2 regions of the Streptomyces sp. NBC_01294 genome follow, and region 1 is predicted to be linked to the other one. Evidence: riboswitches for the same ligand, from Rfam matches in the RefSeq annotation. Region 1 holds a riboswitch; the other holds the start of a gene.
What was found. A riboswitch is a leader RNA that binds a small molecule or an ion and turns the genes downstream of it on or off. The one in region 1 is predicted to bind cyclic di-AMP.

Region 1 (3,286 bases):
AGCGCCAACTTCGGCAGCGGCGCCTACGGCGGGCTCCAGTTCACCCAGGAGCAGTGGCAGAGCGCCGGCGGCCTCGAATTCGCCGAGCGCCCCGACCTCGCGAGCCGGTCCCAGCAGATCGCCGTGGCCGAGCGGGTGCTGCAATCGCAGGGACCGCAGGCGTGGCCGCTGTGCGCGACCTCGGCCGGACTGGACCGGCAGGGTCCCCCCGCACAGGTGGACCCCGGTCTCCCCGGCGGGCAGAGCACCCTCGGCCCCACGCCGTCGCGCCCCGACGACACCGTGCCCACCACCGGGGGCGGCAAGCCCTCCACGGACTACGGCGCTCCGACCCCGGCGGTCCCGAGCCCGTCCGGCACCCCCTTCCTGATCCCCGACGCCCCGTCGATCGGACTGCCCGTCATGCCGGCGCCGGACGTCCCGACGACGCCGCCCGCGGTTCCGACCCTTCCGGGCGACCCGGGCACGCCCCCGGCGACCCCCGGCGGCGACCCGACGGTCCCGGTCCTCCCGGTGGACCCGACCTCGCCCGCGACGCCGCCCGCGACCCCGGGCCTGCCCCCGGTCGACACGACGGCCCCTGCGACCCCGGGCGCCACTCCCGCCGAGGGCAGCGGCAAGCACCGAGGTGCTCCCGCCCCCGAGGCGCACGGCGTGACTGACGGCGCGCCGAACCCCACCTACACGGTCAAGGAGGGCGACAGCCTGACCGCCATCGCGTCTGCCAAGGGCGTCAAGGGCGGCTGGAACGGTCTCTACGAGGCCAACGAGCAGGTCATCGGCGAGGACGCCGATCTGATCAAGCCCGGCCAGAACCTGGATCTAACCGTGTAATAGGGACAGTTCAGTCGTCCGGTAAGAGTTGAATGTCGGTTTTCGGCAAGTGAGACATGTGTCTCTCTCGGTCAACTGGCGTGTCCCACCTGGGGGCTTCCGCAAACCCCGCCCTCACCTGCGCAAATGTCCTTGAGGAGAGCGCAAGTAGGGGCCCTCTCTCCCCGATGTTCCTCGTTGAACATCGGGGAGAGACCTGTCTACCTTCTGAATCGCCCGCCACCGCGGGCTCCTTCGACCGCATCGCCGAATCCTGCCGGCGGCCGGAGGGAACAGTCGTCGCGTCAAGCGCCGAAGGCAGGAGCGGGGGAACCAAGGTAAGTGCCGGGAGCGGCCGTTGAGAGACGGTCACGCCACCGGCTAGGGGTTAAGACGTGCGCTAGGTCGCACGGCCGGGCAACTCACTCGCCCGAACCCGACAGCTCACCTCGTAGGCGTCGGTGAGGAGAATCTCCATGCTGCTTTCCGGCAAGGGCAAGCACCGCCGCGGTTCCAAGGCCGTCCGCATCGTCACGCTCGCCGGTGTCGCCGGTGTGGCCGTCGCCGCTCCTCTGATGGCCGCGGGCACCGCCAGCGCCGCCACCGCCTCGGAGTGGGACAAGGTCGCCCAGTGCGAGTCCGGTGGCAACTGGGCCATCAACACGGGCAACGGCTACTACGGCGGTCTGCAGTTCTCGTCCTCCACGTGGGCCGGGTTCGGCGGCAAGTCGTACGCCCCGCAGGCCAACCAGGCCTCGAAGGCCCAGCAGATAGCCGTCGCGGAGAAGGTCCTCAAGGTCCAGGGCAAGGGCGCCTGGCCGCACTGCGGCAAGGGTCTGTCGAACTCCTCGTCCACCGGTGGCGGCGACACCACGACGCCGACCAAGCCGAAGAAGACCGAGACCAAGAAGACCGAGACGAAGAAGACCGAGACCAAGGCCACGCCGAAGAAGGAGACCAAGCGCCCCGAGGCGCCGGTCACCCGCTCCGAGCGCGCCGAGGCTCCGGTCGCGCCGAAGACCGGCAACGGCTCGTACGAGGTCAAGTCCGGCGACACCCTGGGCACCATCGCCGAGGCCAACGGCGTCAAGGGCGGCTGGGAGAAGCTCTTCGAGCTGAACAAGGACATCGTCTCGGACGCCGACCTGATCTACCCCGGTCAGAAGCTGAAGCTCAGCTGAACACTGCGGCCATAGCCGCAGAAATGTGCACGAAGCACAGGTTTCCCACCGCCCGGCGCGTCTTCCCCTCACGCGCCGGGCGGTGGTGTGTGCGGTGCGCGCCACCGGCCGAGGGCCGGTGATCAAGAGACGTATGTCCCGGAAGAGGGGTATTCGGTCCCTTTTTCGTCCCAGGGGCCGGGCGGTCGGCCGGTCGAGTCCCCGGATCCGGTTAGGCTCTAGGCGGCAAGGCCATCCCACGGCCTGACACGCCACCGCACACTCAGCGTCACATCCCAGAAGGAGATGCTCGTGCCGTCCATCGACGTCGTCGTAGCCCGGGAAATCCTGGACTCCCGAGGCAACCCCACGGTCGAGGTCGAGGTGGGCCTCGACGATGGCAGCACCGGCCGTGCTGCAGTTCCGTCCGGCGCCTCCACCGGTGCATTCGAGGCCATCGAGCTGCGTGACGGTGACCCCAACCGTTACTTCGGCAAGGGTGTCGAGAAGGCCGTCCTCGCCGTCATCGAGCAGATCGGCCCGGAGCTCGTCGGCTACGACGCCACCGAGCAGCGCCTGATCGACCAGGCCATGTTCGACCTGGACGCCACCGACAACAAGGGCTCGCTCGGCGCCAACGCCATCCTCGGCGTCTCCCTCGCCGTCGCGCACGCCGCGTCCGAGGCCTCGGACCTTCCGCTCTTCCGCTACCTCGGCGGTCCGAACGCGCACCTGCTGCCCGTTCCGATGATGAACATCCTCAACGGTGGGTCGCACGCCGACTCCAACGTGGACATCCAGGAGTTCATGATCGCCCCGATCGGCGCGGAGTCCTTCTCCGAGGCGCTGCGCTGGGGTGCCGAGGTCTACCACACCCTCAAGAAGGTCCTGCACACCAAGGGCCTGTCCACCGGTCTCGGTGACGAGGGCGGCTTCGCCCCGAACCTGGAGTCCAACCGCGCCGCGCTCGACCTCATCGTCGAGGCCATCAAGCAGGCCGGCTACGTCCCGGGCAAGGACATCGCGCTCGCGCTCGACGTCGCCGCGTCCGAGTTCTACAAGGACGGCAAGTACGAGTTCGAGGGCCAGTCCCGCTCGGCCGCCGAGATGACCGAGTACTACGAGGAGCTCGTCTCCGCGTACCCGATGGTCTCCATCGAGGACCCGCTGTACGAGGACGACTGGGCCGGCTGGAAGACCCTCACCGACAAGCTGGGCGCCAAGGTCCAGATCGTCGGCGACGACCTCTTCGTCACCAACCCGGAGCGTCTGGCCCGCGGCATCGAGGAGGGCTCCGCGAACGCCCTGCTCGT
Region 2 (3,286 bases), 3.7 Mb from region 1:
GCCCTCGGTGAAGCTGTCCCCGATCGCCGCGTACGAGCCGATGGTCTTGAGTTTCGTCGTCGTCGCTGCCACGGGAGACATCCTTCACTCCCGTAACCAACCTACGCCAACGTAATGAGGGGTTGACGGGCCGTGATCTATACCACCCGGGGGATAAGGAATATGTACACGTGAGGCCGGGACCCCCCTCGGGTCCCGGCCTCACACGTGTTCGTGCTCCGGCGGCGGGTGCCGTCAGATGGTCACGCCCTTCGAGCGGAGGTAGCTCACCGGGTCGATGTCCGAGCCGTACGACGGGCCCGTGCGGATCTCGAAGTGGAGGTGCGGGCCGGTCGAGTTGCCGGTCGAGCCGGAGAGGCCGAGGCTCTGGCCGGCGGTGACGCTCTGGCCGGCCGAGACGGCGAGCGAGGACAGGTGGGCGTACTGGGAGTACTTGCCGTCCGCGTGCTGGATGACGACCTCGTTGCCGTACGAGCCGGCCCAGCCGGAGGAGACGACGGTGCCCGCGCCGACGGCCTTGACCGTGGTGCCGGCGCGCGCGATGAAGTCGACTCCGGTGTGGTAGCCGGAGGACCACATGCTGCCCGCGACCTTGTAGTTCGTGGAGATGCCGCCGCCCAGCGGGGCCACGAAGCCGGAGGCCGACTGCTGCTCGGCGGGCGCCTCGGGGGCGGACTCCGGCTGCGCCGGGGCGGCCTGCTCGGCCTGCTCCGGAGCCTGCTCCGCCGCGGCCTTCGGGGCCGGCCGCGGCGCGGCCTCGGGGGCGGCCTCGACCGGAGCCGCCTGGCCCCGGCCACCGAGGGTCAGCTTCAGACCCGGGTGGATCAGCGACGGGTCGGTGCCGACCGCCTCGCGGTTGTCGGCGTACAGGTCCTCCCAGCCGCCGGACAGGTTGCGCTCTTCGGCGATCTTGGAGAGGCAGTCGCCCGGCAGGACCGTGTAGACGGCCGGCGCGGCCTGCACGGCGGCGACGGGCGCCGCCTTCAGCGAGGCCGGAACCTGCGGGGCCACCGCGGGAGCCACCGCGGTCGCGGCGGCCGGGGCCCCGGCCGCCTGGGCGCCGGCGGCGCCCATCAGCGGCAGCGCGAGGGCCGCGCCGCCGGTGCCGGCGAAGGCGATACCGCGAGAAAGGGAAAGGGACTTGGGACGGCGGTGCTTACCCTTTGCAGGCATGTCGAATTCCTCTCCGGCGCCTGCGAGGTGAGCTGTCGGGTTCGGACTGGAGATGTCCGGCTGTACATGTACGAGGCATGTACGGCTGCACCCCGAGCGATCCCGTCGAAAAGATCTCCGGGACAGCGGCTTACCTGGTTCCCCCGCTCCTGCCGCGCGAAATGGTCGAGTGCGGTTTCCCGGGAGGCGGCAGGATTAGGCGGTCCACCCGGATCGATCGCGAAGGTAATCCCTGGGGACCGCGGGTAACAAGCCATGAATTCCCTGACGGAATAACAGGGGTGAGGGAACGACGGAATTTACGTCACCCTGCGTCCATTCCCCACCGGCAACAGCCCCTGCGACCGGGCGATTCGGCTTTCGTGATCAGGCACTCACGGTCACCGTATGATCTGGCTCACGGGGACGCCCCCGATCTCGCCTCCGGATATGGCAAGTTGGCGTCAAACAGCTCAATTCGGACAGAAGTCTCAACGTGATACGAAGGAGTCCCCGTGACCCAGCAGATACAGGAGCCGGAGCTGACCGGAGTGCGCAATTTCCGCGATGTGGGCGGATTGCCGACTTCTGATGGACGAAGGGTCAAGACGGGACGACTGTTCCGAAGCGGACATCTAGCACATGCCACCGAAACCGATGCAGAATTTCTCGGTTCGCTCGGCCTCCACACCATCTTCGATTTCCGCAACGGCGCCGACCACGCGCTGGAGGGCCCGGACGTCGAGCTGCCCGGCGTACGGAACGTGAACATCCCGCTCTCGGACCCGGCCGACGGCCGGGAGTTCTGGAGGCTCGTCCGCGAGGGGGACCTCGAACAGCTGCGCTCGATCCTGGGCGACGGCAAGGCCGCGGCCCGGATGGCGAACTCCTACCGCGGGATCATCGAGCAGCGCACCGCCGAGCACAGCCGGGTCGTGCACGCCCTGGCGCAGGACAGCGTCCCCGCCCTCATGCACTGCGCGGCCGGCAAGGACCGGGCTGGCCTCTCGATCGCCGTCACCCTGCTCGCTCTGGGGGTCGAGCGCGAGGCGATCGTGACGGACTACCTGGAGTCGAACGCCCCGCACCGCCGCTACCGGGTCCGCCGCAGCGGCGAGTCGGCCGAGGCCCGCTCCCCCGAGGTGATGGAGCTGCTCGCGCCGCTCTTCGACGCCCGCGCCGAGTACCTGCTCGCGGCCTTCGACACCATCGACACCCTCTGGGGCGGCGTGGACCGCTATCTGGCGGAGGGCCTCGGGCTGGAGCCCGAGACCCTCGACCGGCTGCGGGACCGGCTCCTGTCCTAGTCCGCCCGGAGCGGGCCGTCAGCGCTGGGCGACGGCCTGCTTCACCAGCGTCCTGCCGAAGTCCCACATCAGCCCGGACCCGCCGTGCGCCTCGTCCATGACCTCGCGGAAGGCGCCGACGAACCGGTCCACGTCCGCCTCGTCCACGACCAGCGGCGGAATCAGCTTGATGACTTCCAGATGGTCCCCGGAGACCTGGGTGAGGATCCGGTGCTTCTGGAGCAGCGGCACCACGACCATCTGCGCGAAGAGCCCCTTGCGGGCCGCCTGCAGCACGGTCCACCGGCTGCGCAGCCCCAGCGAGGAGGGCCGGCCGAACTCGATGCCGATCATCAGGCCGCGCCCGCGCACCTCGTGCAGCAGCTCGTACTCGTCCACCAGGGCCGCGAGCCGCCCGCGCAGCAGGTCGCCCATCGCCCGGGCCCGGGCCACGAGCCCCTCGTCGTCCATGACCGACAGGACGGCCAGCCCGGCCGCCATCGCCTGCGCGTTGGACCCGAAGCTCGCGGAGTGCACGAGCACCCGGTCCATCGACGAGTAGACCTTCTTGAAGATCCAGTCCTTGCCCAGGGTCGCGCCGACCGGCACGTAGCCGCCCGACAGCGCCTTGGCCACGCACACGAGGTCCGGCTCCACTCCCGGCTCGTGCTGGTACGCGTAGAAGTCGCCGGTTCGCCCCAGGCCGGTCTGCACCTCGTCCGCGATCAGCAGCGCCTTGTTCCGGTGCAGCATTTCCTGCGCGGCGAGCAGGAATCCGGGCGGGGCGGCGAGCACCCCCTTGCCCTGGATCGGTTCGACGACCAGGGCCGCCACGTCCCCGCGCTTCA

Region 2: linked by a shared signal. The riboswitch ahead of OG534_RS05475 (LysM peptidoglycan-binding domain-containing M23 family metallopeptidase) and the one ahead of OG534_RS22035 (transglycosylase family protein) in region 1 are both predicted to bind cyclic di-AMP.

What each region holds. Positions count from the first base shown of each region.
Region 1 covers NZ_CP108423.1:4,853,802-4,857,087, forward strand. Annotated here, with positions in the region: gene OG534_RS22030 (transglycosylase family protein) at 1-834, shown strand, start outside; cyclic di-AMP (ydaO/yuaA leader) riboswitch at 1,114-1,286, shown strand; gene OG534_RS22035 (transglycosylase family protein) at 1,290-1,994, shown strand; gene eno (phosphopyruvate hydratase) at 2,280-3,286, shown strand, end outside.
Region 2 covers NZ_CP108423.1:1,173,063-1,176,348, forward strand. Annotated here, with positions in the region: gene OG534_RS05470 (SGNH/GDSL hydrolase family protein) at 1-72, opposite strand, end outside; gene OG534_RS05475 (LysM peptidoglycan-binding domain-containing M23 family metallopeptidase) at 235-1,173, opposite strand; cyclic di-AMP (ydaO/yuaA leader) riboswitch at 1,176-1,351, opposite strand; gene OG534_RS05480 (tyrosine-protein phosphatase) at 1,668-2,459, shown strand; gene OG534_RS05485 (aspartate aminotransferase family protein) at 2,478-3,286, opposite strand, start outside.